DNA from 3 places in the Rhizobium indigoferae genome. Region 3 is predicted to be linked to each of the others. Evidence: predicted binding sites of a transcription regulator. Region 3 holds the regulator's gene; each other region holds the start of a gene.

Region 1 (9,906 bases), 1.9 Mb from region 3:
GACGGCAGCCATTTCAGCCGCCGGCAGCGAGACCGATCAAGGCGTGCTGAAGCTGCAGCGCGCCACCCAGGCGCTGCAGCAGATGCGCCAAACCTTGGCGAACTCGGGAGACGAGGCCAAGGCGAAGGCGCAACGCAAGCTCGAAGAGGCAAAGCAGCAGTTGGAGATGCTGCGCAGCTCCAACATGGCTCCTGAGGTGGTCGCCCGGCTGGCCGCCGAACTAGCGCGCAAGGTCGGCACCGCCGCCTCCGAATTCGCATCGGCTGTCGCAACCGGCAGCCCGGCAACAGCGGTTTCGATGGATGCAGCCACGGGTGCTGCGGCCGTCGCAACCAGCGGGGCCGATGCGGCGCTGACGGATACCGCAGGAGAAACTGCGGCCGGCGAGACCGGCTCGCAGGAACCGGACGCCGCCACCAACGCCCGCAACGCCTATGCGAGCGTCGCTGAGGATGCCCCGAAATTTTCGGGCATTTCGGCCGATGATCGCGAAACGATGGAAGAGTTCAAGGCGGTGGTGCGCGAACTCAAGCAAGTGCTCGAAAAGGCGATGCGCGAGTTGCGGCAGCAAGACCGGCAGGCCGGAGCCAATGCCGTTCTTGATATGGCAGGCTTCTCCATCGGCGCCACGACAATACCGACAAGCATCGTCGTCTGACGATCCGCAGCCGCCAGGCGGACGAGGCGTGAAACGCGCGTGATACCGTCGCATCCGGCATTTTCATCGGACATCCAGCCGTCTATGCTCGGGTAAATCTCTCAGAACCGGCAGATCGAATGACAGCGAAAGAATTGAAAGCGCAGCTGCGCAACGAACGGCTGTCCGCACGCGACGCCATCCCCGCCGAGAAACGCGCCTCCAAAAGCCTCGCAATGGCCGAACATGCCGGCGAGGCCGTCGGTTTTGCGCTGGGTACGATCGTCTCCGGTTTCCTACCGATCCGTTCGGAAGCCGATCTCCGGCCGCTGATGGCGCGCTTTGCCGTGCGCGGTGCGCGGCTCTGCGTGCCGGCGATCCTTGACCGGCAGACCATCGTCTTTCGCGAGCTGGCGGAAGGTGCGCCCCTCGTCGACACCGGTTTCGGCACGGTCGGCCCCGGCGCAGATGCCGCCATTCTTGATCCCGAGATCATGCTGGTGCCGCTTTCAGCCTTCGATATCAGCGGCCACCGCATCGGCTACGGCGCCGGCCACTACGACCGCGCCATCTGCCGGCTAAGGCAAAAAGGCCTGCATCCGAAGCTGATCGGCATTGCATTCGACTGCCAGGAAGTGGCACATGTGCCCGCTGAGCCGCACGACATAAGCCTGGATGCCATCCTGACAGAAAGCGGCCTTCGCTTTTTTGCCTCTTGGATTGGATAGGGAATGCGGCTGCTTTTTCTGGGTGACATGGTCGGCAAGACGGGACGCACGGCGGTCTGGGACCGTCTTCCCGGCCTTGTTTCCGACCTCAAGCTCGATTTCGTCATCGTCAACGGCGAGAATGCCGCCGGCGGCTTCGGCATCACTGAGGACATCTTTCTGGAAACGATCAATGCCGGCGCCGATGTGGTGACGACAGGCAACCACGTCTGGGACCAGAAGGAAGCCGTCGCTTTTGCCGGTCGGCACGATCAGTTCCTGCGTCCCGCCAACTATCCCCAAGGCACGCCCGGCCGTGGCTCCGGCCTTTTCTATGCCAGAAACGGCGCGCGCGTGCTCGTCGCCAACGTCATGGGCCGGGTCTTCATGCATCCCGAACTCGACGACCCCTTCAAATCGGCGGAGGTCATCCTCGACGCCTGCCCGCTGAAGGAGCAGGCCGATGCGATCATCTTCGATTTCCATGCCGAGGCGACCAGCGAGAAGCAGTGTTTCGGCCATTTCGTCGACGGCCGCGCCAGCTTCGTCGTCGGCACCCACACGCATGTACCGACGGCCGACGCACAGATCCTGAACGGCGGCACCGCCTATATGTCGGATGCCGGCATGTGCGGCGACTACGACTCCTCTCTCGGCATGGACAAGGAGGAGCCGCTCAACCGCTTCATCTCCAAGATGCCGAAGGGCCGCATGGAAGCCGCGAACGGACCGGCGACGATCTGCGGCGTCGGCGTGGAGATCTCGGATACGACAGGACTTGCAGAAAAGATCGCGCCGCTCCGACTCGGGCCGCGGCTGGCTGAGACGGTGCCGGAGTTCTGGCGGTAATAGGCGACGGGCGGCCGTCCAACACGCAATTGTGAGAACCCGCCGTCTGGACCCCTGCGGCCTCATGCCGCATCCTCCCCGCCACTCGGGTATAACCCTAAATCGGAATCGATTTTCCGGGTTATGCGCCGGTTGAAGGTGATAGAGCGCCGGAGGAGTGGCATGAAGCCGCAATATCTTATCCTCGCTATCGCATCCCTTGCGGCCTTCGCCGCGCCCGATCTTGCCGCGGCACAAGAGCAGCGGCCGCCGGTCAGCCAGTGCCAGGCGATCGCGCAAACCATCCCCAAGGCGACCTTAGCAAGCTTTTCCGGCGCCCCGCTGATGCCTGCCGTCTCCGAGGGCGAGGACGTCAAACTGACCTTCCTCGGCCATTCCACCTTCGAGATCGAGACCCCGGGCGGCATCGTCATCGCGACAGACTATAATGGCTGGTACAGGCCGGCGACGATGCCCGATGTCGTGACCATGAACAAAGCGCACACGACCCACTATACCCTGACCCCCGATCCCGGCATCAAGCACGTGCTGCATGGGTGGAGCGACATTCCGGGCGAAAAGGCCAACATCAATCTCGTCGTCGGCGATGCCTATATCCGCAACGTTACGACGGATATCCGCTTCAGCTACGGCCTCGGCGGCGCGCATGAGAACGGCAACTCCATATTTATCTTCGAGATCGCCGGCCTGTGCATCGGCCATCTCGGCCACCTGCACTACGAGCTGACGGATGCCCATTATACCGAGATCGGCCGCCTCGACGTCGTCATGGTCCCCGTTGACGGTGGGCTGACGATGGGCGCCGACAGCATGAGCCGCGTCATCAAGCGGCTACGCTCGTCGTTGATCCTGCCGATGCACCGACGCGGCCCGCCAGTCGAGGCCTTCGTCTCGATGTTCGGCAAGGATTTCGACGTCGCCAATGCGCCCGATGCCAGTATCACCGTCTCCATGCGCACTCTGCCGAAAAAGCCGCTGATCTATGTGCTGAAGGGCGTGCAGTAAAAGGCTCGGCGGTTTTCCTTCTACAGCGCCGCGCGTCTTTTCAGACGCGCAAAGGACGCTGTAGCACTTTGAATTGCTGCATAATTTTATCCTTAAATCGATTCCGATTTAAGGAATTATGCAGTGGCACTGCGCGTCAAGCGAACTGCAGGTGACGCTTGATTCCGACATCCGGCATCTTGTCATCGTCGAGATTGGCCTTGGCGATCTCCCAGCCGAATTTCAGCTTGTTGCCTGTGGAAACCCAGATCTCCGCATCGTCGACATGGAGGGACAGCATGGTGAGCTTGGGGTCCTTTTTGCCGCCGTCATACCAGGCTGCGACGATCGAGCTCCAGTATTCCTCGATCTTGGAAGGGTCAGGATGCACCTCAATCACACCGGCGAGGCAGGCGTGATAGTCGTGATCCTTACCGACGACACAGAAATGCGCGCGGCTGCCGGGCTTGATGGCGCGCACGATATCGGCATCGGTCTTGGTGTAGAACCAGATGGTGTTGGTGGTGGGATCGGCATGCGGCGCCATCGGCTGCATGTGCATATCCAGTCCGGAAATTCCGAGCATGCCGGCATGGACATCGTTGACCTGATCCCAGAGCTGACGTGCTGGATGTTCCTGCGCCTCGCTGAGACTTGCCATGACCGTTCCTTTCCGTTGGATGGAGTTCGATTGAAACGTCATCCCCTCGCCTTTGTTCCGAACTGCTTTTTCCTTGAACGGGTGCCGTTTCGCTCTTATAAGGCGGCCCATTCCGAACAATGAGACGTGAACAGGGGTGCCATGGCTGGCCATTCACAGTTTAAAAACATCATGCACCGCAAAGGCCGTCAGGATGCCGTGCGGTCGAAAATGTTCTCCAAGCTTGCGCGCGAAATCACCGTTGCCGCCAAGGCCGGCCTGCCCGACCCGACGATGAACGCCCGCCTTCGCCTGGCGATCCAGAACGCCAAGGCCCAGTCCATGCCGAAGGACAATATCGACCGCGCCATCAAGAAGGCAGCCGGCGCCGACGGCGAAAATTATGACGAAGTCCGCTATGAGGGCTACGGCCCCGGTGGCACGGCGATCATCGTCGAGGCTCTGACCGACAACCGCAACCGCACCGCCTCCAACGTCCGCTCGAGCTTCACCAAGGCCGGCGGCGCTCTCGGCGAAACCGGTTCCGTTTCCTTCTCCTTCGACCATGTCGGCGAAATCACCTACAAGCTTTCCGTCGGCGATGCCGACAAGGTGATAGAAGCCGCAATCGAAGCTGGCGCCGACGACGTCGAGACCGACGAAGACGGCCACTACATCACCTGCGGCTTCGAAGCCCTCGGCGAAGTGGCGAAAGCGCTGGAATCGAGCCTCGGCGAAGCCGAAACCGTCAAGGCCGTCTGGCGCGCCCAGAACAACGTGCCGGTGGACGAGGAAAAAGCCCAGTCACTGATGAAGCTCATCGACAGCCTGGAAGACGATGACGACGTGCAGAACGTCTATTCCAACTTCGAAGTCTCGGAAGAAGTGCTGGCGAAGCTCTCGGCCTGATCTCCTCAGGCAGATGTCAAAAATAAAAACCCGGCTGCAACGCCGGGTTTTTTCTTACCGGAAAGGTGGCGCCGTCAGAGTGCTCCTTGCGTAGATCCTAGAGCATGATGCCGAAAAGTGTGGGCGGTTTTCGGACGACATCATGCTCTGATATATAATGTAGAACAGGATTCAGATTTTAGGCCGACCCGGTCTAAAATCATCCTGTTCTAAGCGGCGGCTCGCATAAAGCTCCCCAGCCCTGCGAATAGTTCCACCGATGTCAGCCGCGCCTCAATGTCGTGGATCGGCATCGAGATGATCACCTCGTCGGCCTGTGTTTCCTGTAGAAACTCCGCCAGTTTCGCCTCCGCCGTCTTCGGCGAGCCTACAACGGCATAACGGAGCGTGTGTTCGACATTCATCTTCTCCATCGGCGACCAGAAATCCCCCATATCGGCCACCGGACGTGGGAACGGGCCGCGGACATTGCGGCGCAGATTGACGAATTGCTGCTGGGCGGAGGTGAAATGGTACCGCGCCTCCTCGTCCGTCGCCGCCACCGCCCCCATGACGCCGACCATCACATGCGGCTTGTCGAGCGTCGCCGAGGGCTGGAAGCGGTCACGGTAGATCGCGATCGCATCGAGCAGCATGTCGGGCGCGAAATGCGAGGCGAAGGCATAGGGAAGCCCGAGCATGGCGGCGAGCTGGGCGCTGTAGAGACTGGAGCCGAGCAGCCAGATCGGGATATGTGAACCATTGCCGGGAACTGCGAGGATCGCCTGGTTCTCGACCGGCGTATCGAGGAGTTGCTGCAGCTCCACCACGTCGTTCGGGAAGCTGTTTGCACCGGCCTCGAGGTTGCGCCGCAGCGCCTGTGCCGTGCGCATGTCGGTTCCCGGCGCGCGCCCGAGGCCGAGATCGATACGGCCGGGGAAGAGTGCCTCCAGCGTACCGAACTGCTCGGCGATGACGAGCGGCGAGTGATTGGGCAGCATGATGCCGCCGGAGCCGATGCGGATGCGCTTTGTCGCGGCCCCGACATGGCCGATGACGACTGATGTGGCAGCGCTGGCGATCCCCGGCATGCCGTGATGTTCAGCAAGCCAGAAGCGCTTGTAACCGAACTCCTCGGCCTTCACAGCCATTCGCGCCGAGGCCTTGAGGGACTGGTGCACGGTGCTGCCTTCGGCAACGGGGGAAAGGTCGAGTATGGAGAAGGGGACCATGGGAAACCTGCCGGGCAGTTGGACGATGCCGTCTATGTAGGTTCGCGCCGGCGCCATTCCAAACCATGGACGCAACAAAAAAGGCCGCGCGAGCGCGACCCTTATGCAATGTGGAAAGGTGTGGCTTACCGCTGACGGCGCAGCACATGCACCTCGGCGCTCTGCTTGTGATGGCTATGCGGTAGCGTGAAATTGTCGAGCTGGCGGTCCATTTCCAGGGCTTCCGTCGCCAGCCGGTGGATCGCCGCCGTCGTCTCCTCGACCATCGAGGCGTTCTGTTGCGTCATCGTGTCGAGTTCTGCGACGGCGCTATTGATCTCACGCAGCGTATTGGCCTCCTCGCGGGTCGCACCCATGATCTCGTTGATCTGCCCATTGATCGCCTCGACATGGGCGCCGATGCCCGTCAGCGCAACGCCCGCTTTTTCCACAAGCGTAACGCCACTTTCGACCTCATGCGTCGATTTCTGCAGCAGGCTGGAGATCTCCTTGGCCGCACTCGATGAGCGCTGGGCCAGCTCGCGTACTTCCATGGCGACGACGGCGAAGCCCTTGCCGGATTCACCGGCGCGCGCTGCCTCGACACCGGCATTGAGGGCCAGGAGGTTGGTCTGGAAGGCGATGTCGTCAATGACCGAGATGATCGTGTTGATCTGGCGCGAGGAGGCCTGGATTGCCTCCATCGCCGCGATCGTCTCGCGCATGATCTGGCCGGAACCCGTCGTCTCCTTCTTGGCGTCGCGGGCGATGCGCTCGGCCTGTTCGGCTCGCTCGATCTGCCGGCGGACCGACTGGGTGATGGCGCTGATCGCATTTGCCGTCTCGGTGATCGAGCCGGCCTGGCGCTCGGTGCGCCCGGCAAGCTCGTCGGCGCCGGTGCGCATCTCCTCGGAGCCGGCGCGCACCGCCATGGAGTTGCCGCCGATTGCCGTCATGGTTTCGCTGAGCGTCGCCAGCGCCTCGTTGAAATTGACCCGCAGGCTTTCGAGCTCGTTCGGGAAGCGCGTATCGATCTGGTAGGCGAGATCGCCGTTCGCCAGATGATGCAGGCCCTCGTCAATCGCCTCGACCACCTGCTGCAGCGTCTTGGCCTCGGCCTCACGCTCGGCCAGATTCTGCTGGCGGTCGTGCTCGGCCTGCAGGCGGGTCTCTTCGCTGGCAGCTTCGAGCTCGCGGCTTTCGATCAGCGAGTGGCGGAAGCGGTCGAGCGCGTTGGCCATCGTGCCGATCTCGTCCTTGCGGTTCAGGCTGCCGATCTCGCTGTCGAGCTTGCCGTCGGCGACATCGCGGGTGACGCCGGCAAGCCGCGCAAGCGGCGAAAACAGGAAATTGGTGACGAGCCCGGTCGCGATCGCCATGACGACAAGCACGCCGACGCCAATCATCGTCAGCAGGGTGGCGATCTCGATCGAGCCGGCATTGAGCTCGCTCAGAAGCACGCTCTCTACCACGAGGAAACGGTCGCCACGATAGTCGATACCGCGGACATAGGCGCGGGCCGCGCCGTCCGCCCGGCTGAAATCGGCAACCGTCATCGCCGAACTGGCAAGCGCGCTCTTGATGAAGGTGAAGGGCGTCGTATCGAGCGTCGCAAGCTTGCCGCTCGCGTCGAGGCCGACGGCGGAGCCATCGCCGGAGACGATCGCCGCCCGCGCCGTGCTGCCCTGGACGATGCCCTTGGCGAGGATGCCGGTGACGATCTCGTCGCGCACCTTGAAGAGAATGACGCCCTTGGCCGCTCCAAGCTTGACGATCGGCACGGCATAAAAGATCGCCGGCTTGCCGCTGCCGGCATCGACACGAAGGCCGGAAAAGCCTGTCGGCGCTGCATCATCGGTCGCCTTGGCGGTATTCTCGATCGCCTTGGCGAATGCGATGCCGGCGCCGGTCCCCTTCCAGGCATCCGACTTCAGGTTCTCGGCGAAGTCGTCTTCCTTCTTATAGGAATAGAGAACGGTGCCCTCGAGATCGACAATCAGCAGATCGCTGAAGGCGGTATCCTCGAGGTCGCGGGCGACTTCGCCCTGCGTCTTCTCGTGGCTCGAATAATAAAAGCCGCTCGGCCCTTCCGGCTTGATGAGCTTCTCGCGCTGGTCGGCGGGGTTGGGGTTGCCTGCTATGAAAACCTTCTTCAGTTCGGCGCGGGCATCGCCCGCGGTCTTCTCGATGGTCTTCCAGCCGCTCTTCAGATTGGTGATCGACATCTGCAGCGCCTCGATGCGCGCGATGGAATTTGCTTGGTTTTCAAGCTGCGTCAGCTGGTCCTGCAGCATGTCGCCGCGAAAAATCAGCACACTTTCCTTGGCCTTCAGCGCCTGCTCGTCGGAAATGCGGCTGCTGGCGAAATAGGCAAGCACATCGATGACCGCGATGGACAGCACGGTCATCAGAATGAACGTGACGATGACCTTGAAGGACAGGGACTGAAATCTCTGAGCCATGTACAACGAACCCCTTCTGAACGCGCCTGCCAGCGCGGGCACGCAGCGCATGCCTGATCTACTGACCTGTAAACAGAACATCGGAGGCTTAACTCTTTGCCAAAAGAAGCCCCTCTCGTATTCGATGACTAGAATTCAGGCATCTGTTTTAATTCGCGGTAAATGGCAGGGCCGAAATTCAGGAACGTTTTTGTTTTGTTCACATATCGATGGCACTTATTTCGCAATCGCTATAGGTTGAACCATGCAAAATACGATTCGCATCGTCGGCATCGATCCCGGGCTTCGTCGCACCGGCTGGGGAGTGATCGACACATCAGGCAATTCCCTGCGGTTTGTGGCATCTGGAACCGTGACCTCTGATGGAGACATGGACCTTGCCTCCCGTCTCTGCCAGCTGCACGACGGCCTGGCGGAGATGGTCCACAGCTATAAGCCGGATGAAGCCGCCGTCGAACAGACCTTCGTCAACAAGGATGCGGTGGCAACCCTGAAGCTTGGCCAGGCCCGTGGCATCGCCATGCTGGTGCCGGCACGTGCCGGGCTGCCGGTCTCCGAATATGCCCCGAACGCCGTCAAGAAGGCCGTCATCGGTGTCGGCCATGGCGAAAAGCACCAGATCCATATGATGTTGAAGATCCTGATGCCGAAAGTCGAATTCAAGGGCGACGACGCCGCCGACGCCTTGGCGATCGCCATCTGCCATGCGCACAATCGCGGCAGCAACCGGATGCGCCAGGCACTGGCCGGTTAATCTATACTTGACTTGTTCCCATCTGCTGAGAGACCCGACCCATGATCGGCAAGCTGAAAGGCACCATAGACGAGATCGGCGAAGACTATGTGCTCGTCGATGTGCACGGCGTCTGCTACGTCGCCCATTGCTCGGCCCGCACCCTGTCCAAGCTCGGCTCGGCCGGCGAGGCCTGCGTGCTGTTTATCGAAACCTATGTGCGTGAGGACCAGCTGAGGCTCTTCGGCTTCATGACCGCGCTGGAGCGGGAATGGTTCAACCTGCTCCAGAGCGTCCAGGGCGTCGGCGCCAAGGTGGCGCTCGCCGTGCTCTCGACGTTGACGCCAGGCGAACTCGCCAATGCGATCGCCCTGCAGGACCGCGCCGCCGTCTCGCGTGCGCCGGGCGTCGGTCCGAAAGTGGCGATGCGTCTTGTCACCGAGCTCAAGAACCGGGCGCCGGCCTTTGCCGGCGAAGCGATCAATATCGCTCTCAAGCAGGAACTCGGTGAAGGCGTCGCGGCAGCACCCGTCGCCGATGCGGTGTCCGCACTGACCAACCTCGGCTATTCCCGCGACCAGGCCGCGAATGCGGTTGCCGCGGCAATGAAGGCGGCGGGCGATGGCGCCGACAGCGCCAAACTGATCAGGCTGGGATTGAAAGAGCTGGCGCGGTGATTTCCTTGAATATATCGCAATTCCTTACTAAACTTGAATGGTAAGGAGATCCGCATGAATATCTACTACGGTACGATGACATCGAAGGGCCAGACAACAATTCCGGCTGAAGTTCGTG
Region 2 (9,906 bases), 370 kb from region 3:
CCGCCGGGTGCCGAACCGCTCGAGGTCAAATGGCCGAACGATATCCTCATCGGTCGAAAGAAGACCTGCGGCATTCTCGTCGAAGGTGAAGGGCTGCCGGACGGACGTTACGCGCTGATCGTCGGCATTGGCGTCAATATCTCTGTGATGCCGGACAATCCGCTTTACCCGGTCACCTGCCTGCGCCAGCAGGGAAGCGCGGCTTCGCCGGAGGAACTCTTCGCGCACCTCTTCGCCGCCACGGCGGAAGTGCTTGAAATATGGGACCAGGGCCGCGGCATCGGCGAGATCACGGCGCTCTGGCGCGCGATCGCCTGCGGCATCGGCGAAAAGATTACGGTGAATTTGCCGGACAGATCGATTTCCGGACAATTCGCGGGAATTGATGATAATGGCTTGTTGATGCTCGATACCGGCGCTGGCAGGATAATGCCCATTGCTGCCGGTGATGTGTTTTTTGGATAGCGGAACAAACGAAAATTATGGCGAAACAGGACGAACTGGTATTCCTGCCTCTGGGCGGCGTTGGCGAGATAGGCATGAATCTCGCTCTCTATGGCTACGGCCCGCCCGAGCATCGCCAGTGGATCATGGTCGATTGTGGCGTCACTTTTCCGGGGCCTGACCTGCCGGGCGTCGACCTCGTATTGCCCGATATCCGCTTCCTCGCCAGCGAACGAAAGAACCTCAAGGCGATCATCATCACCCATGCGCATGAAGACCATTATGGTGCGCTCGCCGACCTCTGGCCCGGCCTCAACGTGCCGGTCTATGCCTCTGGCTTTACATCAGGCCTGCTCGAAGCCAAGCGCAATTTCGAGAAGGCGACGATCGGCGAAGTGCCGGTGACGCCGTTCAAGGCAGGCGATACGATCAATGTCGGCCCCTTCAGCATCGAAGGTGTGGCCGTCAACCATTCGATCCCTGAGCCGATGTCGCTGATGATCCGCACGCCGGTCGGCAATGTCATCCATACCGGCGACTGGAAGATCGACCACGAGCCTTCGCTCGGCCCCCTAACCGATGAGACACGTTTCCGCCAGCTCGGCGACGAGGGCGTGCTGGCGCTGATGTGCGATTCCACCAATGCGTTGCGCGACGGTGTTTCGCCCTCCGAGAAGGATGTGTCCGAAAGCCTGCGTAAGATCATCGAGAATGCCGAGGGCCGGGTGGCGATCACCACCTTCTCGTCGAATGTCGGGCGCATCCGTACCGTTGCCGAGGCTGCCGAGGCGGCAGGCCGTGAAGTGCTGCTGCTCGGCAGTTCGCTGAAGCGCGTCGTCAACGTCGCCCAGGACATCGGCCTGATGGAAGGCGTGAAGCCCTTCATCTCCGAGGACGAATACGGCTATATCCCGCGCGACAAGGTGGTCGTCATCCTGACCGGCAGCCAGGGCGAGGCGCGGGCAGCACTTGCCAAGCTCTCCCGCGACGAGATGCGCAATGTGGCGTTTGCGGCAGGCGATATCGTCGTCTTTTCCTCGCGCGCCATTCCCGGCAACGAGAAGGCGATCCAGGACATCAAGAACGGCCTCGTCGAGCAAGGTGTGCACATCATCACCGATACCGAGGCGCTGGTCCACGTTTCAGGCCATCCGCGCCGCAACGAGTTGCAGAGGATGTACGAGTGGACACGGCCGAAGATCGTCGTGCCGGTGCACGGCGAGGCGACGCATCTGACGGCGCACAAGGAACTTGCCGAGCAATCCGGCATCGCCGTGGTGCCGCGCGTGCGCAACGGCGATATCCTACGGCTGGCGCCCGGTCCCGTCGAGGTGATCGGCGAGGCGCCGCATGGCCGCATCTATAAGGACGGCACGCTGATCGGCGATTTCGACGAGATGGGTATCGGCGAGCGGAAGAAGCTCTCCTATGTCGGCCATGTCGCTGTTAACGTCGTGCTCGACGCCCGCTATGACATCGTCGGCGATCCCGATCTCGTTTCGATCGGCCTGCCGGTATATGACGACGAGGGCGAGGAGATGGAGGACACCCTCTTCGACGCCGCGATCAGCGCCATCGAGAGCATTCCGCGCGCCCGTCGCAAGGATATCGATATGCTGCAGGAGGCCGTGCGCCGCGCCATTCGCTCTGCTGCGAACCAGGCCTGGGGCAAGAAGCCCGTCGTCACCGCCTTCGTCACCAGGGTCTGACCATGCTCGGCCGGGTCAACCATATCGCCATCGCCGTGCCCGACCTGGCCGCGGCGACGGCGGCGTATCGCGATACGCTGGGTGCTGCCGTATCGCAGCCGCAGGCTCTGCCGGAGCATGGCGTCACCGTCGTTTTCGTCGAATTGCCGAACACCAAGGTCGAATTGCTGCAGCCGCTCGGCGATACTTCGCCGATCGCAGCCTTCCTCGAAAAGAACCCATCCGGCGGCATGCACCACATCTGCTACGAGGTGGACGATATTCTTCTCGCCCGTGACCGACTGCTAGAGGCGGGTGCCAGGGTGCTCGGCGACGGCCAGCCGAAAACCGGCGCGCATGGCAAGCCGGTGCTCTTTCTGCATCCCAAGGATTTCTTCGGCACGCTGATCGAACTCGAACAGGCCTGAGCCTGCAGCCCTGCTGCGGCAGAGTGACCAGAAGGCGGTTAAACGCTTCGCCTGCTTTGAGTTGGTCGCCATTCCGCCGTATAAGGACGCGATATCAGCGCGGCATCAACGGGAACCATAATGCTCCAGATCTTTCTTCAGGGATTTGCCGTCTACTTCATCATCTGGTGGATGACGCTTTTTGCCGTCCTGCCGATCGGCCTGCGCACCCAGGCGGACGACAACGACGTGGTGCTCGGCACCGTTCCGAGCGCGCCCACCCGGTTTCGCGCTGCTTTCGTGTTTTCACTGACGACGCTGATTTCGGCTCTGATCTACGGCCTATGGTATGTCTGCGACACCTATTTCGGCTGGGGCTTCGACGCACTGCCGCAACTCGGCCCCAGCTTCTATTGAACTGTGGCTTTTGCTCAAACTTTGAGCAGATGCAAGCTTAATGAAAGCGAACTTCGTCATACCAGCGTCATGCTGTTGCGGCAAAGAGCTCGCGTAACGGAATGAGGATCGTCCCGTTACGGAAGTCGGCGGGACTTTTGGATGGGGCGAGGCCGAAATGCCAAAAAAAAACAAGGCTAAAAGCCTTGTTTTAAGTATCGCGTGATCTGTAACCGTTGCCGGGGCTGCGACGAGCGCGCCTAAGATCTGATCCTCCCAAGACTTGACCGCGAATTCGGCAAGAATTTAACTCCCTGCCTGTTTTGTGAGCTAAAACTAGCTCAAACATTGGGCTTTGTCATCAGCTTTTTTTGCATTTTTGCTACACTCTAGCAAAATTTTTCTGTTGACAAGATTTTCGTTCAAGTCCTTATAAACACGCGCTTTTTCACGCCCTTCCATTTTGCGGGTGCGAACATGCGCTTCCGGGAGGTTGCCGACATCCGTTGCGGGTTTCCTTCCTGCCGCGAAGCGGCTATGAACGCTCCCACATCAACACTTGCCTTCGATTCCGCCTGCCGCGGGATCTCAACTGCTCCGGAATCCGCCATGCGTCTGTCCCGTTATTTCATGCCCATCCTCAAGGAAAATCCCAAGGAGGCGGAAATCGTCTCGCACCGGCTGATGCTGCGCGCCGGCATGATCCGCCAGCAGTCACAGGGCATCTATTCCTGGTTGCCGCTGGGCAAACGCGTGTTGGACAAGGTCAACGCCATTATCCGCGAGGAGCAGAACCGTGCCGGCGCCATCGAGCTTTCGATGCCGACCCTGCAATCGGCCGAGCTCTGGCAGGAAAGCGGCCGCTATGACGCCTACGGCAAGGAGATGCTGCGCATCAAGGACCGTCAGGATCGGCCGATGCTCTACGGCCCCACCAACGAAGAGATGGTGACGGATATTTTCCGCTCCTCCATCAAGTCCTACAAGGACCTGCCGCTTAATCTCTATCATATCCAGCTGAAGTTCCGTGACGAGATCCGTCCGCGCTTCGGCACCATGCGCTCGCGCGAATTCATGATGAAGGATGCCTATTCCTTCGATCTGACCCGCGAAGGGGCGGAGCATTCCTATAACAAGATGTTCGCCGCCTATCTCAGAACCTTCGACCGGCTCGGCCTGCGCGCCATACCGATGCGCGCCGACACCGGCCCGATCGGCGGCAAGCTCAGCCATGAATTCATCATCCTCGCCGACACGGGCGAATCCGAGGTCTTCTGCCATAAGGATTTCGTCGATTTCGATATTCCTGGTGAACATACCGATTTCGACAGTGTCGAGGGTTTGCAGGCGATCTTCGACAAGTGGACCTCGCTCTATGCGGCGACCTCGGAAATGCACGACGAGGCGGCCTTCAACGCCGTTCCCGAAGGCGACCGCCTGTCGGCACGCGGCATCGAGGTCGGCCATATCTTCTATTTCGGCACGAAATATTCCGAGCCGATGGGCGCGAAAGTGCAGGGACCTGATGGCAAGGAACACTTCGTTCACATGGGTTCCTACGGTATCGGCCCGACACGCCTTGTTCCCGCCATCATCGAAGCATCGCATGATGATAACGGAATCATCTGGCCGGCATCGGTCGCGCCCTTCGATATCGTTGTGATCAACATGAAGGCGGGCGATCAGGCCTGCGACGATACCTGCGAGCTGATCTATGCCGCGCTGACCAAGGCCGGCAAGGATGTGCTCTACGACGATACCGACGACCGGGCCGGCACCAAATTCGCGACCGCCGACTTGATCGGTGTGCCTGTCCAGATCATCGCCGGCCCGCGCGCGGTCGCAAACGGCGAAGTTGAGGTGAAAGACCGCAAGACCGGCGCCCGCGAAACGATGACCATCGAAGCGGCGATCAATCGGTTTGTGGCTTAGGAAACGGAGGCGAAATGGCAGAGGCAGCAGTGGACCGGAGTTCAAAATCCGGCTTGGGTCCGGCTGGCAAGCCATTTTCCACCTTTGAACGCCTCGTGGCGTGGCGTTATCTGCGCGCCCGCCGCAAGGAGGCCTTCATTTCAGTCATCGCCGGCTTCTCCTTCGTCGGCATCATGCTGGGTGTTGCGACGCTGATCATCGTCATGGCCGTGATGAACGGCTTCCGCACCGAACTCGTCTCGCGTATTCTCGGCATCAACGGCCACATGATCGTCCAGCCGGTCGACGGCCCCTTCACCGATTATCCTGTCCTCAGCGGCAAGCTCGCCGCCGTACCCGGCATCAAGATGGCGCTACCCCTGGTGGAAGGCCAGGTGCTCGCCTCCGCCCAGGCCGGCGGCAGCACCGGTGCGCTGGTGCGTGGCGCGCGCGCCGAGGACCTGACCAAGCTCAAGACGATCTCCGACAACATCAAATCAGGCGACATGGTGGGTTATGCCTCCGGCGAAGGCGTGCTGATCGGCACCCGCATGGCCGACCAGCTCGGTCTGCGCGTCGGCGACCTCATCACGCTGACCTCGCCGGAAGGCGACATCACGCCGATGGGCGTCAATCCGCGCATCAAGTCCTACAAGATCTCCGGGCTCTTCGAGATCGGCATGTCGGAATATGACTCCTCGATCATCTTCATGCCGCTCGAGGAAGCGCAGCTCTTTTTCAATGCCGAGGGACTGGTGCAGTCGATCGAGCTCTTCGTCGACAACCCCGACGATATTGACAATCTAAGGCCCAAGGTGGAGGAGGCAGCCGGCCGCCAGATCGCCATCACCGACTGGCGCCAGCGCAACCAGACCTTCTTCTCGGCGCTGCAGGTCGAGCGCAACGTCATGTTCATGATCCTGACGCTGATCGTGCTCGTGGCGGCGCTGAACATCATCTCCGGCCTCATCATGCTGGTGAAGGACAAGGGCAGCGATATCGCCATCCTGCGCACCATGGGCGCCAGCGCCGGTGCGATCATGCGCATCTTCTTCATGACCGGGGCGGCGATCGGCATCGTCGGTACCATTGCCGGCGTTCTGCTCGGCGTCCTCGTCTGCGTCAACATCGAATCCATCCGCCAGTTCTTCTCCTGGATCTCAGGCACCGTGCTCTTCAATCCGCAGGTCTATTTCCTCAGCCAGCTGCCGGCCGAGATGGATCTCAGCGAAACGATCTCGATCGTCATCATGGCGCTGACGCTCTCCTTCATCGCGACCATTTTCCCGGCCTGGCGTGCCTCCAGGCTCGATCCGGTGCAGGCCCTGCGCTACGAATAAGGAATGCCGCCTTCATGAAACGCAACGTCGTTCTCAAGCTTACCGGCGTCGAGCGCCAATACGGGCAGGGCGATACGCTGCTCCCGATCCTGAAGGGCGCGGATTTTTCGATGTCGAAGGGCGAGATCGTCGCTCTTGTCGCGCCCTCCGGCACCGGCAAATCGACGCTGCTGCATATCGCCGGCCTGCTGGAGCATCCGGACGGCGGTGAAGTTAACATCAACGGCCATGCCTGTGACGGCCTGAGCGACGAGAAACGCACCGCGATCCGCCGCAGTGAAATCGGCTTCGTCTACCAGTTCCATCACCTGCTGCCGGAATTCTCGGCGCTTGAAAATATCATGATGCCGCAACTGATCGCCGGGCTGTCCTGGAAGGAAGCCGGAGAGCGGGCCGGCCAGCTTCTCGATTATATGCGCATCGGCCATCGTGGCTCGCATCGCCCGGGCGAGCTTTCCGGCGGCGAGCAGCAGCGCGTTGCGATTGCCCGTGCCGTCGCCAATGCGCCGACTCTTCTTCTTGCCGACGAGCCGACCGGCAATCTCGATCCCGAAACGGCAAGCTACGTCTTCGATGCGCTGGAAGCGTTGGTGCGCCAGTCCGGCCTTGCTGCCCTCATCGCCACCCATAATCACGAGCTCGCCCGCCGCATGGATCGCCGCGTGACGATCTCTGACGGCAAGATCGTCGATTTCTGATGCATGTCGCCCAAAAGCCTGCAGTGGTTTTGGGATAACGACATGCATAAATCAGAGACTTAATGTGCATCGCATGAATCCAGATTGACGCGATGCACTTTAAGGCTGTGATCAGGGCACGATCAGCCCGCCGCGATAATCAAGCGCATAGGCCTTCTGGCCGCCGACCATGATGCATTCGTGGCCGCTGAACCGCTCGCAGCCGCCTTCGTTGCGATCGAGATAGCGGCCGAACGGATGGTCGAATTCCATTCCGCCAAGAAATCGGCCCTCTCGATACATCGCCGAAAGTGCAGCCTTGATCACCGTCCCGGCTACTGTGCCGTCGATGAGCTTCGGCGCGATGACGCAGCCGAAATAATTCATCGCCCAGATGGGCTCGTCGGCAAGCCACACCACCTCCTGTCCGGCGAAATCGGTGCCGCCGAAATAGCTGTCGAGATAGCGCCAGTCGCCGCGTTCGTAACCGATATCGTGGGAGCTCGGCCGGCAGGGTACGCGCGCCACGCCGCCGCCGACATAGGTCGCAGCCTTCGCCTCCACGACGAATTCGTTCAGCATCGGAATATCGAACATCTCGTTCTCCTCTTCTCGGCTGGATGCTGGCAAATATGCTGCGAGGTGTAAAGAACAAAAGAGGAACAAAGATTTGAAATAAACGGGTCGCCTCGAGGAGGCTGGCCGTCTAGGCGCCATGACCGATCTGTGGCAGGCCAGAAGGGACAGCTGCCGCCCATATCATCGGGTACTGGCTCCCAGCGATTCGAAGGTGCGCATCCCGGCATTTTTCAAACACAAGAAAGAAGGAAAAGATTCCTGTTGACAACAGAACATACATGGAACAAATTGACAACATAACGAGTAAAGGAGAGCCCGATGACTGACATGATCCGTGATATCGCAGCATTCACCTCCATCGCAATGTTCGTTGCCAGCTTCTCGCTCATCGTCATGGCGCTCTAAAGTTTTCAGGGGACCGCATGGTCATCATGCGGTCCGGATGCGGGACTTCTTCTGGACATCATCGCCCTCTATGCCGACAATGCGTCCGATTCATTCGGGTGATTGGGAAGGCATGTCATGGCGGATACGGCAAAGGGTTCAACGGGTGAGGCGACCGGCGGCACGCCGGGCTTCATCCACCTGAGGGTCCATTCCGCCTATTCGCTCCTCGAGGGCGCACTGCCGCTGAAGAAGATTCTCTACAAGGCGACCGGCGACAGCCAGCCGGCAATTGCGATTACCGACACCAACAATCTGTTCGTCGCCCTCGAATTCTCCCAGAAGGCGATGGAGGACGGCCTGCAGCCGATCATCGGCTGTCAGGTCTCGATCGACATGGAAGACGGGTTGGAAACGGAAAAGCGCGGTGGCCAGCAGGCCCTGGTCAAGCTGCCGGCGATCGTTCTTCTCGCTGCGACGGATGCCGGTTACGAAAGGCTGGTCGATCTCGTCAGCCGCGCCTATCTCGGCGGCGAGAGCAATCAGGCCGTTCATATCAGCGCCTCCTGGCTGGAGGAGGCAGGCACGGAAGGGCTGATCGCATTGACCGGCGCCCTGACCGGGCCGGTCGACGTGGCGATCAAGGAAGGCCATCCCGCTCAGGCGGAAGCCCGGCTGCTCACGCTGAAGCGTCTCTTCGGCGACAGGCTCTATGTCGAGCTGCAGCGGCACGGCACTTACGACAAGCGGCACGAACAGAAGATTGTCGGGCTTGCCTATGCCCACGACCTGCCGCTGGTTGCGACCAACGAGGCGTTCTTTCCGACACGCGACGATTACGACGCCCATGATGCGCTGATGGCGGTCGCGCACAACGCCATCGTGTCCGACGACAGCCGCTTCCGGCTGACGCCGGATCATTATCTGAAGAGCCGGGCCGAGATGGCCAAGCTCTTCGCCGACCTGCCGGAAGCGCTGGAAAATACGATCGAGATCGCGAGGCGCTGCTCCTTCGTGCTGAAGACGCGAAAGCCGATCCTGCCGCGCTTCACCGGTGCGACCGACGATGCCGAGGAGGCCGAGCGCGCCGAGGCGAGCGAGCTGCGCCGCCAGGCGGTCGAAGGGCTGGACATGCGGCTTTCGACGCTGGGCATGTCGCCGGGTTACGAGGAGAAGGATTATCGCGAGCGGCTGGAATTCGAGCTCAGCGTCATCGAGCGCATGCGTTTCCCCGGTTACTTCCTGATCGTTGCCGACTTCATCAAATGGGCCAAGCAGCATGACATTCCGGTCGGTCCCGGCCGCGGGTCGGGCGCCGGTTCGCTGGTCGCCTATGCATTGACGATCACCGACGTCGATCCGCTGCGTTTTTCGCTGCTGTTCGAGCGCTTCCTCAATCCGGAACGCGTCTCGATGCCCGACTTCGACATCGACTTCTGCCAGGATCGCCGCGAAGAGGTGATCCGCTATGTCCAGGCCAAGTATGGCCGCGAGCAGGTGGCGCAGATCATCACCTTCGGTTCATTGCAGGCGCGCGCCGCCCTTCGCGACGTCGGCCGCGTGCTGGAAATGCCCTATGGCCAGGTCGACAAGATCTGCAAACTCGTGCCGAACAATCCCGCCAATCCGACGCCGTTGTCCAAGGCGATCGAGGAAGAGCCGAAGCTGCAGGAGGAGGCGGCGAAAGAACCTGTTGTCGCGCGGCTGCTCGACATCGCTCAGAAGATCGAGGGGCTTTACCGCCATGCCTCGACCCATGCCGCCGGCATCGTCATCGGCGACCGGCCGCTTTCCAAGCTGGTGCCGATGTATCGCGATCCGCGCTCGGACATGCCGGTCACCCAATTCAACATGAAATGGGTGGAGCAGGCGGGCCTCGTCAAGTTCGACTTCCTCGGCCTGAAGACGCTGACTGTGCTGAAGGTCGCGGTCGATTTCGTCGCCAAGCTCGGCGTCAAGGTCGATCTCGCAGCCATTCCTCTCGACGACAAGAAGACCTACGAGATGCTGTCGCGCGGCGAGACGGTCGGTGTGTTCCAGGTGGAAAGTGCCGGCATGCGCAAGGCGCTGATCGGCATGA
Region 3 (9,906 bases):
CGAAGACGGGCGGAGTTGGTAACGAAGAGATCGTCGCCGACGAGCTGGGTCTTCTTGCCGGTCAGGTCGGTCAGCGTCTTCCAGCCGTCCCAATCGTCTTCGGCCATGCCGTCCTCGATCGAGATGATCGGATACTTGGCGGCGAGCTCAGCCAGATATTCGGCCATGGCGCCCGATTCCAGCGTGCGGCCTTCCCCTTCGAGAACGTATCTGCCGTCCTTGAAGAATTCGGTCGAGGCGCAGTCGAGGCCGAGGTAGATGTCCTCGCCCGGCTTGTAGCCGGCTTTCTCGACCGACTTCATGATGAAGTCGAGAGCTTCCGAAGCACTATTCAGACCCGGTGCGAAACCGCCTTCGTCGCCGACATTGGTGTTATGGCCCTGCGCGGCAAGTTCCTTGCGCAGCGTATGGAAGACTTCCGAACCCATGCGCACGGCTTCGGCGATCGAATCGGCGCCGACTGGCAGGATCATGAATTCCTGGAAATCGATCGGATTGTCGGCGTGGGCGCCGCCGTTGATGATGTTCATCATCGGCACCGGCAGCAGGCTGGCGGAAGCGCCGCCGACATAACGGTAGAGCGGCAGGCCGGACGCCTGGGCAGCAGCCTTGGCGACGGCGAGCGACACGCCGAGGATGGCGTTGGCGCCGAGGCGCGACTTGTTCGGCGTGCCGTCCAGCTCGATCATGATGTTGTCGATCTGGATCTGGTTTTCGGCGTCGATGCCGCCGATCGCGTCGAAGATCTCGGTGTTGGCGGCTTCCACCGCCTTTTCGACACCCTTGCCCAGGTAGCGCTTGCCGCCGTCGCGCAGTTCGACCGCCTCATGCGCGCCCGTCGAGGCGCCCGAGGGAACGGCCGCGCGGCCCATGCTGCCATCTTCGAGATAGACATCGACTTCGACGGTGGGGTTGCCACGGCTATCGAGAATCTCGCGGGCGATGATATCGGTGATTGCAGTCATGGGTTCTTCCTGCTCGGTGGGTGGTGATAAGTCGGTTCGAAACCTGTCTTAGTCGAAGGCGTGCAAATTACAATGCTGCAATTTCCAGCCTTCGAAAGCGTTCGGATCTCGCCTAAAGCGCGTCGCGATCTTTCAGATTCGCTTGCCACGCTTTAGGTCTTTGGCTTTCCGCATGTCATTGTCGCAAAACCGCTGCACACTTTTTCGCGACATGCCTATAGCACGATCATGTCAGGCTGTTGAACGTCAAACCTTGGCGACCGCATCGAAGGCAAGCAGCTTTTCAAGCAGCCGCGGCATGTCCTTGAGATAGACCATATTGGGGCCGTCCGAAGGTGCATTATCGGGGTCCTGGTGGGTTTCGACGAAGACGCCGGCAATACCGGCAGCCACTGCTGCGCGCGCCAGTGTTTCCACGAATTCCCGCTGACCGCCGGAGGAATCGCCCTGCCCGCCCGGCTGCGCAACGGAATGGGTCGCATCGAAGATAACGGGCGCGCCCATCGCCGCCATGATCGGCAGCGAACGCATGTCGGAAACCAGCGTATTATAACCGAAGGAGGCGCCACGCTCGCACAGCAGCACGTTCGGATTGCCGCTGGCGTTGAGCTTCTTCAGGACGTTCTTCATATCCCAGGGAGCGAGGAACTGGCCCTTCTTGACATTGACGACGCGGCCGGTCTTGGCGGCGGCGATGAGAAGGTCGGTCTGGCGGCAAAGGAAGGCCGGGATCTGCAGGACGTCGACGACCTTTGCCACCTCCGCACATTGCTCGGCGGTATGAACGTCGGTCAGGACAGGAAAGCCGAATTCCTTCTTGAGGTCAGCAAAGACCTCCATGCCCTTTTCGATCCCGATGCCGCGTTCAGCCGAAAGAGAGGTGCGGTTCGCCTTGTCGAAAGAGCTCTTGTAAACGAGGCCGATGCCGAGCTTTGCGCAAAGCTCTTTCAGCGTACCGGCAACCATGAAGGCGTGGTCGCGGCTCTCCATCTGGCAGGGACCGGCAATCAGCGACAGGCGGCCGGTATTGGAAAAGGTGACCTGGCCTTGGCCTTCGCCGATCTTGACTTCGGAATTCGTCTCAGTGCTCATCGTGTCTCCTCGAAGGCGAAGAGCGTGCCCTGCCCGGGCGCGGGCTTCACCAGAATGCGATTGTTCTTGCGCGTGTATGTCACCCCGTTAGCAGCCAAATGCGCTTCTGTCACGGCAAGATCGGCGACAATGAAGAGGATTGCCCGGCCACGCAGGCCGCGATCGGCGGATGAGCCGGCGATCTCGAAATAGGCTTCCAGCCCTTCCGGCGTCATCAGGCTGATTTTCGCGTTCGACGCAGCAATATTAACGCCAAAACCGGTTTTCTCGACTGCCGCCTGCGCCACGGCAAGGCCGACGAAGGCTCCGAATGCGGCAGCATCAGGCGCGCAGAGCGCGATCTCGGCAATGCCGGTGACGCCATTGGCATGCGTCTCCAGCGCGCCGCGGTCGGCCGGCAGCGGATTGACGCGCTCGACGCTGAAAAGGAACAGATCGGGCGCTCGCAGGTCGCCGGCAAAAGCCAGCTTGAAGCCGGCGATGCTCTCAGAACCGTCCGGCATCCTCATCGGCCGGGTGAACTGCAGCATCTCGCCGGCGCTCGATCCGTTGCCGACGAAGTTCTGATGATCGACGCCGGCATCCTTACTGCCGAAAGCAAGCCCCGAAAGCCCCTCCTCGCCGCAGCGGAAGCGGAAGGCCCGGTTGCGGGCCGTGAAAACATTGCCTTGCCGCGCTGAGGCCTCGCTCTCCTCGACACTCGCAATCCCGAGCGGCTCCAGATAGGTCTTGTCGGCAAAAAAGACGCAGGCGTTTTCCGTTCCGAAGGGATGGCGTGCATCGGCGGCAACGGTGAAGCCGAGCTTGCCAAGCCTCTCGCGCGCCAGATCGATATTGACGACGGGCAGCACCACATGATCCAGCGGGTGCGGCTTGGCGGAACGCTCGTTCATGATATCCTCTCCTGGAAACGGCAAGAGATGTGCGATGGCGCGCCCCTCAATGCAAGACATGTGTCCCAATCCGGCGAATGAAAATAAAAATCTCAACGAGTTGGCGCCAAGTTTTACGGAAATTTAGCTACTTGCGGAACACATATGGAACATATAGTGTCTGTTCTGGATTTGTTTCAATCACGAGGTCACAACGTCGATGCTCACGCGCAAACAACAGGAGCTTCTCCTTTTCATTCATGAGCGCATGAAGGAATCCGGCGTTCCGCCATCTTTCGACGAAATGAAGGATGCCCTGGACCTCGCTTCCAAGTCCGGGATTCACCGGCTGATTACGGCGCTCGAGGAACGTGGCTTCATTCGCCGCCTACCGAACCGCGCCCGCGCGCTAGAGGTTATCAAGCTTCCGGAGGCCTACAGCCCCAGCATTCAGCCCCGGCGCGGCTTTTCGCCCAGCGTCATCGAGGGCAGCCTTGGCAAGCCGCAGCCGGTCGCCACTCCTGCTCCCGCAAAACCCGTCGCCGACAACGGCAACTCGGTCTCCGTGCCGGTCATGGGCCGTATCGCCGCCGGTGTTCCGATCTCGGCGATCCAGAACAACACCCACGACATCGTCGTTCCGGCCGACATGCTCGGTTCCGGTGAACATTATGCGCTCGAGGTCAAGGGCGATTCGATGATCGACGCCGGCATCTTCGACGGCGACACCGTGATTATTCGCAACGGCAGCACCGCAAGTCCTGGTGACATCGTCGTTGCTCTCGTCGACGACGAAGAAGCGACACTCAAACGCTTCCGCCGCAAAGGCGCCTCGATCGCGCTGGAGGCGGCCAACCCGGCTTACGAGACCCGGATTTTCGGGCCGGACCGCGTCAAGGTTCAGGGCAAGCTCGTCGGCCTCATTCGCCGCTATCACTGACATCAGGCATTCTGGATTCGGCAAAACTGTTGCTGCGCCAGTCATAGGCGCGATGCAGCATCCATGGCCGCGACAATGCATCGAATGCGGTTGCGACCTCCAGGCCGGCGTCGGCGAACCGCAACTCGACGGAACCGGTCCTGCGCAGCGTTTCGCCGGTGAAGAGCGTCGCCCCTGAGCGGCAGCTGTTGAAGCGCAGGCGGACCGACGTCACGACGATATCGGCCGCGTCGCATGCCGGACCGAGATAGGCGGCATTGTCGATGACAGCAACCACGTGACCATTGCCAAGCCTTGATATGCACCAGGCCTTCTTGACGCAGGAAAAGCGGTTTGCTTCACCACCAGCTGCAGCCGCCCGCATCGCCGACCTTGCTTCGTTCTGCTGATCGCGGGAAAGCCTGACGCGGCGGTCTTCTCCCTCCGGCGGGATAGCAGGACCATCCAGATCTTCGGCGGGTGATGCGTCGGCAGGACCAGCGCTCTCTGCCTGGTCGAAGATGAAATCCGGCGGTCTTTCACGGTTGGAAGCCATGGCCCCCGCCTCGACGATTGCGACGAGACCACCATCCTCCGAAATCGCCAGATCCGGCGGCCGGGGAACCGGCAGAAGCAAGAGGACGAGCGTCGAGATCGCGATGATCGACGTGCCGATATGGCGCAGCCGGGTGCGGAGCAGCGTCAGCAGCAGAAAGCCTGCGACGGCTATCGCGAAATACCAAGCGGGCAAGCGGCCGATGCCGATGTCGCCACCCCAGCCGGACACCGTCTTTGCGATCGCGATCACCAGATCGAGGCCGAATCCGACGACCTTCCAAGGCAAAACATCCAGACCGAAAGGCATGAGCAGCATCGCCAGCAACCCGGCCGGCATGATGATGAAGGAGATGATCGGCATCGTCGCGAGGTTTGCCGGCAGGCCATAGGCAGTCAGGCGATGAAAATGCTCGATCGAAAACAGCGCGGTGGAAAAGCCGCCGATCAGCGAGGTCAGGAAGACGCCGCCGAAGAAACCCGCAACCGTAACGACGGGCCGAAACACCGGCAGCTTCAGGAAAGCGTTTTCGCGGACGCGCCGGTCCTTCCACAGCTGGTAGCCAGATACCAACGCCAATGTCGCAGCAAAGGACATCTGGAAGCTCGGACCCAAGACCTCGGACGGTGAAATGGCGAGAATGACGAGCGCCGAGAGAGCGACATTGCGCAGGCTGATCGACGGCCGGTCGAAGAAGACGGCAATCAACATGATCGCCATCATGATGAAGGCGCGTTCGGCCGAGACGGCAAAGCCGGAGATCAGGAAATAGGCCGTGACGGCGATGAGCGCGCCGGCAGCGGCGATCTTCTTGGTCGGATAGGCTTGGGCGACACCGGGAAAGAGGCTGAGCAGCATGCGGAAACCGACGAAGAAGATGCCGGCTGACAGCGCCATGTTGAGGCCGGAGATAGCGATGATATGAGCCAGACCGGACTGGCGCAGCGCCTCCGTCGTCTCATTCGAGATGGCGCGCCGCTCGTCCGTCACCAGAGCAGCGGCAAAAGCGCCGGTGTCGCCGGGCAGAATCGACCTTATGCGGTCGCCGATACCGCTGCGCAGCCGGTAGAGACCTTCGAGCAGCGCTTCCGTCGTCGATCTGGCCGCTTGCGGACCTGCCTGCAAATCGACCTTTGTCGGCGCACCGTAGCAGAAGCCGTTGGCGCCGATGCCATCGAAATAGGCACCGAAGGAGAAGTCGTTGAGCTCAGGAAGCGCTGGACCTGCTGGCGGCGTCAGCCGTGCCCTGCCGGTTATGATATCACCGATCTCGAAAGGCGCGTCCGCGCCGCGGGCGATCGCGGTTATGCGCCCCGGCGGCCGCTTCACCTCCGGCGCCTCAGTACCGGTGACGGCAAGAATATAGCGCCACCGCCCGCGACCATCGCCTTCGCGCCGCTCGACACGGCCGGTCACCGTCGTCGTCACTGATGAATCGAGGATCACGGTCGAAGCCCGTCGGCTCTCGAGTTGCGCCGAGACCACGCCGCAGGCGACAAGTGCAAGCGCCAGCAGCGTTGCCCGCAATGCCGCCCGGGCTGCGGCTGGCGATGAGAACCGCGACGGTCAGCACCAACAGGCAGAGCAGCGATGCAACGAGCGGGAAGTCCGATGCCGCTAGAAACCAGAAGGCTGAGCCGGCGCCGAGGAAGACCGGTGAGAACAGCAGCAGGCGGCCATGGTCCGCCTCTTCGCCCAGCATGCGCATGCCACCACGCAGCGATTGCGAGGCTGCTGCCGGCAGCCGGTGGCGCCACGGTGTCGCCGACTGCGTCCTTGGCGGCCGCGTCACCACGACAGGCGGAGAAAAACCGGCGGAGTCGGCAAGGCCGGCGCCTGCTTCCGGCCGCAATTCGACTGTCGTCAACTCCTGCATGTGCTGCCCAAGGTCACTCGCCCAGACAGCCAGAATGCAACCGCCAATCAAATCCGGCAAGAATAATCGATTGAAAAGTGAGGGAAAATTGAAAGAGCCAAAAGAGCAGTCGAATCATCGGCTTCCGATATGCATGCGGCTCATCGCTGCAGTGCCTAAAAGGTGATACTGCAATGCACAAAATGCCATCACGGTAACTTGGCATTAGCCTCGCGATCATATAGCTATCGGTGAGGACGCTTAACCCCTATGGCGCTTTTATGGCGCCACCGCCATTTCGGAGGATCAGCATGACGGATCAAAGCGCTACAATAAAAATCGGTGACAAATCAGTCGACCTTGCCGTTAAAAGCGGCACGATCGGACCGAGCGTCATCGATATCGGTGCCCTCTACAAGAACACGGCTTCCTTCACCTACGATCCGGGTTTCACGTCGACTGCATCCTGTGAATCGAAAATCACCTACATCGACGGCGACGAAGGTGTCCTGCTGCATCGCGGCTATCCGATCGAGCAGCTCGCCGAACATGGCGACTTTCTCGAGGTCTGCTACCTCTTGCTTTACGGCGAACTGCCGACCACCGTGCAGAAGAAGGATTTCGATTATCGCGTCACGCACCACACCATGGTGCACGAGCAGATGAGCCGCTTCTTCACCGGCTTCCGCCGCGATGCGCATCCGATGGCCGTCATGTGCGGCTGCGTCGGCGCGCTGTCGGCCTTCTACCATGACTCCACAGACATCACCGATCCGCACCAGCGCATGGTCGCCAGCCTGCGCATGATCGCCAAGATGCCGACGCTTGCCGCCATGGCCTACAAGTACCATATCGGCCAGCCCTTCGTTTACCCGAAGAACGACCTCGACTACGCCTCGAACTTCCTGCGCATGTGTTTTGCCGTGCCTTGCGAGGAATATGTGGTCAATCCGGTGCTTGCCCGCGCCATGGACCGCATCTTCATCCTGCATGCCGATCATGAGCAGAACGCCTCGACCTCGACCGTCCGTCTCGCCGGTTCGTCGGGCGCCAACCCGTTCGCCTGCATCGCCGCCGGCATCGCCTGCCTCTGGGGCCCCGCGCATGGCGGTGCCAACGAAGCAGCGCTCAACATGCTGAACGAGATCGGCTCGGTCGACCACATTCCGGAATATATCGCCCGCGCCAAGGACAAGAACGATCCGTTCCGCCTGATGGGCTTCGGTCACCGCGTCTACAAGAACTACGATCCGCGCGCCAAGATCATGCAGAAGACGACGCATGAAGTGCTCGGCGAACTCGGCATCAAGGATGATCCGTTGCTCGAAGTGGCGATGGAGCTGGAGCGCATCGCGCTCACCGACGAATATTTCATCGAAAAGAAGCTCTATCCGAACATCGACTTCTATTCCGGCATCACGCTGAAGGCGCTGGGCTTCCCCACGACCATGTTCACCGTGCTCTTCGCGCTTGCCCGCACCGTCGGCTGGATCGCGCAGTGGAACGAGATGATCGAGGATCCGGAACAGCGCATCGGCCGTCCGCGCCAGCTCTATGTCGGCGAACCGAAGCGCGATTACATCCCGGTTTCGAAGCGCTGATCGCTTTAAAAGAACCGAAAAGAAAACCCGGTCAGAAACGACCGGGTTTTTTCTTTTTCAGCACGTCGAGAAGGATCTCGGCGGCGTGCTCGCCGGGCGGCTTTTCGGTCTGCATGCGTTGCCAGACGAGATCGTAACCCTCGTTCATTGCCTTCAATTGGAGCGTATCGGCCGACAGCCGCTCCATCCAGCGCGCCAGGCTGGCGCCGCGGACCACCTCGTTCAGATATTCCGGCACGACGGCATAATCGGCGATGATATTGGGCAATGCGCCCGTCCATACCTTGATGCGCTTGGTCAGCAGGCTGATGATCCAATCCGTCTTATAGACGGACACCGTCGGCACGCCGGCAAGGCCGAGTTCGAGGATTACCGTACCGGAAGCCGCCATCGCGGCATCCGCTTCGGCAAAGGCCTTCCACTTCTGCATGGATCCGACCACGACCTCCGGCGGCGTGGCCCAGCCGGCGACGAGACCCTTCACCAGCGCTTCATTGTGCGGCACGGTGGGCAGCAAGAAACGCATCGGGCCGTTGCGGGCGACGAGTTCCCTGGCCGCGTCCTCGAAGAACGGCAGCAGCCTGCTGATTTCGGAGGATCTTGACCCTGGAAGCATCAGGATCGTCTTACCCGCTTCGTCGACGGGTGCGCGCCCGGCGCGCAGCCGCCGCGCTTCGAGCAGCGCCGGATCGGCGGTCAGGCGATGGCCGACATAGGTGGTCTCAGGCCCGCCGAGCGTGCGCATCACTGCCGGCTCGAAGGGCAGGACGGCGAGCACATGATCGACGTAGCCGAGCATGCGCGTGGCGCGATATTCCTTCCAGGCCCAAACGCTCGGACAGACGTAATTGACAACAGGCAGATCGGGCAGCGCGGTGCGGACACGCTTGGCGACGCGATGGGTGAAATCCGGGCTGTCGATAATGAGAAGAATATCGGGCTTTGCGGCAATGATGGCAGCCGTCGTCTGGCGGATCAAAGTATAGAGCTTCGGCAGCCGGCTCAGCACCTGGGTGATGCCCATGATCGACAGCTCGGAGAAATCGAACAGGGACCGCAAGCCTTCCGCCTGCAGCCCCTCGCCGCCGACGCCGACGAGTTCCACCGGTCCGCTATGAATCCGCTTCAGGGCGGCAATGAGATCTGCTCCAAGCAGATCCCCCGACACCTCGCCGGCAATGACGGCGATCTTCAGCGGCGCCCCGTTCATTCGAGCCCCCATGTCGGCAGGCCGCGATCGATGCCGCAGACGAAAACCCCGGCCTCATCGGCGGCTTTGATGACGGCGGCGCGATCGAGCACCAGCGACCGGCCGGCCTCGACGGCGACGCCGGCAAGGCCGGCTTTCCTCGCGTTCAAGACCGTGGAAACGCCGATCGCCGGCAGGTCGGCACGGATATCCTGTTGCGGCTTGCAGAGCTTGACAAGCGCGCCGCGGCGGCGCGGCGAGATGCGCCCGGCGGCTCTGAGACCCGCGACACGCTCCAGCATCTCGTCCGTGCCCTCAAGACCCTCCAGCGCGACGATACGCCCGCCGATGGCGACGGCGCCCTGGCCGACATCGAGCCGGCCGAGCATTTCGGCGGCTTCCGCCGCGCGGTTGATATCGCGCCGGTCTTCTTCGCCCGGTATCGCCGTGCCGAGCGGGCCGACGGCGGCAAGAAGGTCCGGGGCGATCTCATGGGCACCGACGACACGCCGGCCGTTTCCCTCGATCAGCCGGATCACCATCTGCAGCACCGTATCGTCGCCGCCGGACAGCAAGGTGCGGATCGCGGCCGGCATCTTCATCAGAGTGCGCAGCGTCGGGCGCACCTCGCGCCATTCCGGACGGCGCCGCACGCTGCCGGACATGACGACACGGCCGATGCCGTAGCGGTTCAAGAGGCCCTCGAGAGCTGCAAAATCGCCGATGCCGATGACGGCATGGTCATACCCTTCCCAGCGCCGGTCGCTTTCGTCCTTCAGCGCGACGATGACGGGATTTTCGCCCGCCGCTCGCGCGGCTTCGGCGACATAGGAAGGCAGAAGGCCGCCGCCGGCGAT

The links. The regulator LexA, encoded in region 3, represses DNA repair genes until DNA is damaged. The targets are predictions, from matches to a motif close to TGTTCNNNNTGTGTTCNG.
Region 1: a site for LexA is predicted at 8,564-8,581, ahead of ruvC (crossover junction endodeoxyribonuclease RuvC). Genes of this name have one in related genera too.
Region 2: a site for LexA is predicted at 7,711-7,728, ahead of U5G49_RS07105 (DUF5680 domain-containing protein). Genes of this name have one in related genera too.

The regions. Positions count from the first base shown of each region.
Region 1 covers NZ_CP140635.1:3,607,292-3,617,197, forward strand. The annotation lists gene U5G49_RS17950 (AAA family ATPase) at 1-658, shown strand, start outside; gene U5G49_RS17955 (5-formyltetrahydrofolate cyclo-ligase) at 778-1,365, shown strand; gene U5G49_RS17960 (TIGR00282 family metallophosphoesterase) at 1,369-2,193, shown strand; gene U5G49_RS17965 (MBL fold metallo-hydrolase) at 2,356-3,198, shown strand; gene U5G49_RS17970 (pyridoxamine 5'-phosphate oxidase family protein) at 3,335-3,838, opposite strand; gene U5G49_RS17975 (YebC/PmpR family DNA-binding transcriptional regulator) at 3,980-4,726, shown strand; gene U5G49_RS17980 (LLM class flavin-dependent oxidoreductase) at 4,936-5,937, opposite strand; gene U5G49_RS17985 (methyl-accepting chemotaxis protein) at 6,063-8,378, opposite strand; gene ruvC (crossover junction endodeoxyribonuclease RuvC) at 8,623-9,132, shown strand; gene ruvA (Holliday junction branch migration protein RuvA) at 9,174-9,788, shown strand; gene U5G49_RS18000 (AbrB/MazE/SpoVT family DNA-binding domain-containing protein) at 9,843-9,906, shown strand, end outside.
Region 2 covers NZ_CP140635.1:1,379,630-1,389,535, forward strand. The annotation lists gene U5G49_RS07070 (biotin--[acetyl-CoA-carboxylase] ligase) at 1-465, shown strand, start outside; gene U5G49_RS07075 (ribonuclease J) at 483-2,153, shown strand; gene mce (methylmalonyl-CoA epimerase) at 2,156-2,560, shown strand; gene U5G49_RS07085 (DUF1467 family protein) at 2,681-2,956, shown strand; gene proS (proline--tRNA ligase) at 3,545-4,867, shown strand; gene U5G49_RS07095 (lipoprotein-releasing ABC transporter permease subunit) at 4,882-6,186, shown strand; gene U5G49_RS07100 (ABC transporter ATP-binding protein) at 6,201-6,884, shown strand; gene U5G49_RS07105 (DUF5680 domain-containing protein) at 6,996-7,460, opposite strand; gene dnaE (DNA polymerase III subunit alpha) at 7,965-9,906, shown strand, end outside.
Region 3 covers NZ_CP140635.1:1,751,468-1,761,373, reverse strand. The annotation lists gene eno (phosphopyruvate hydratase) at 1-965, opposite strand, end outside; gene kdsA (3-deoxy-8-phosphooctulonate synthase) at 1,212-2,057, opposite strand; gene U5G49_RS09050 (VOC family protein) at 2,054-2,950, opposite strand; gene lexA (transcriptional repressor LexA) at 3,150-3,869, shown strand; partial or broken gene U5G49_RS09040 (ComEC/Rec2 family competence protein) at 3,850-6,280, opposite strand; gene gltA (citrate synthase) at 6,571-7,860, shown strand; gene lpxB (lipid-A-disaccharide synthase) at 7,892-9,070, opposite strand; gene U5G49_RS09025 (LpxI family protein) at 9,067-9,906, opposite strand, start outside.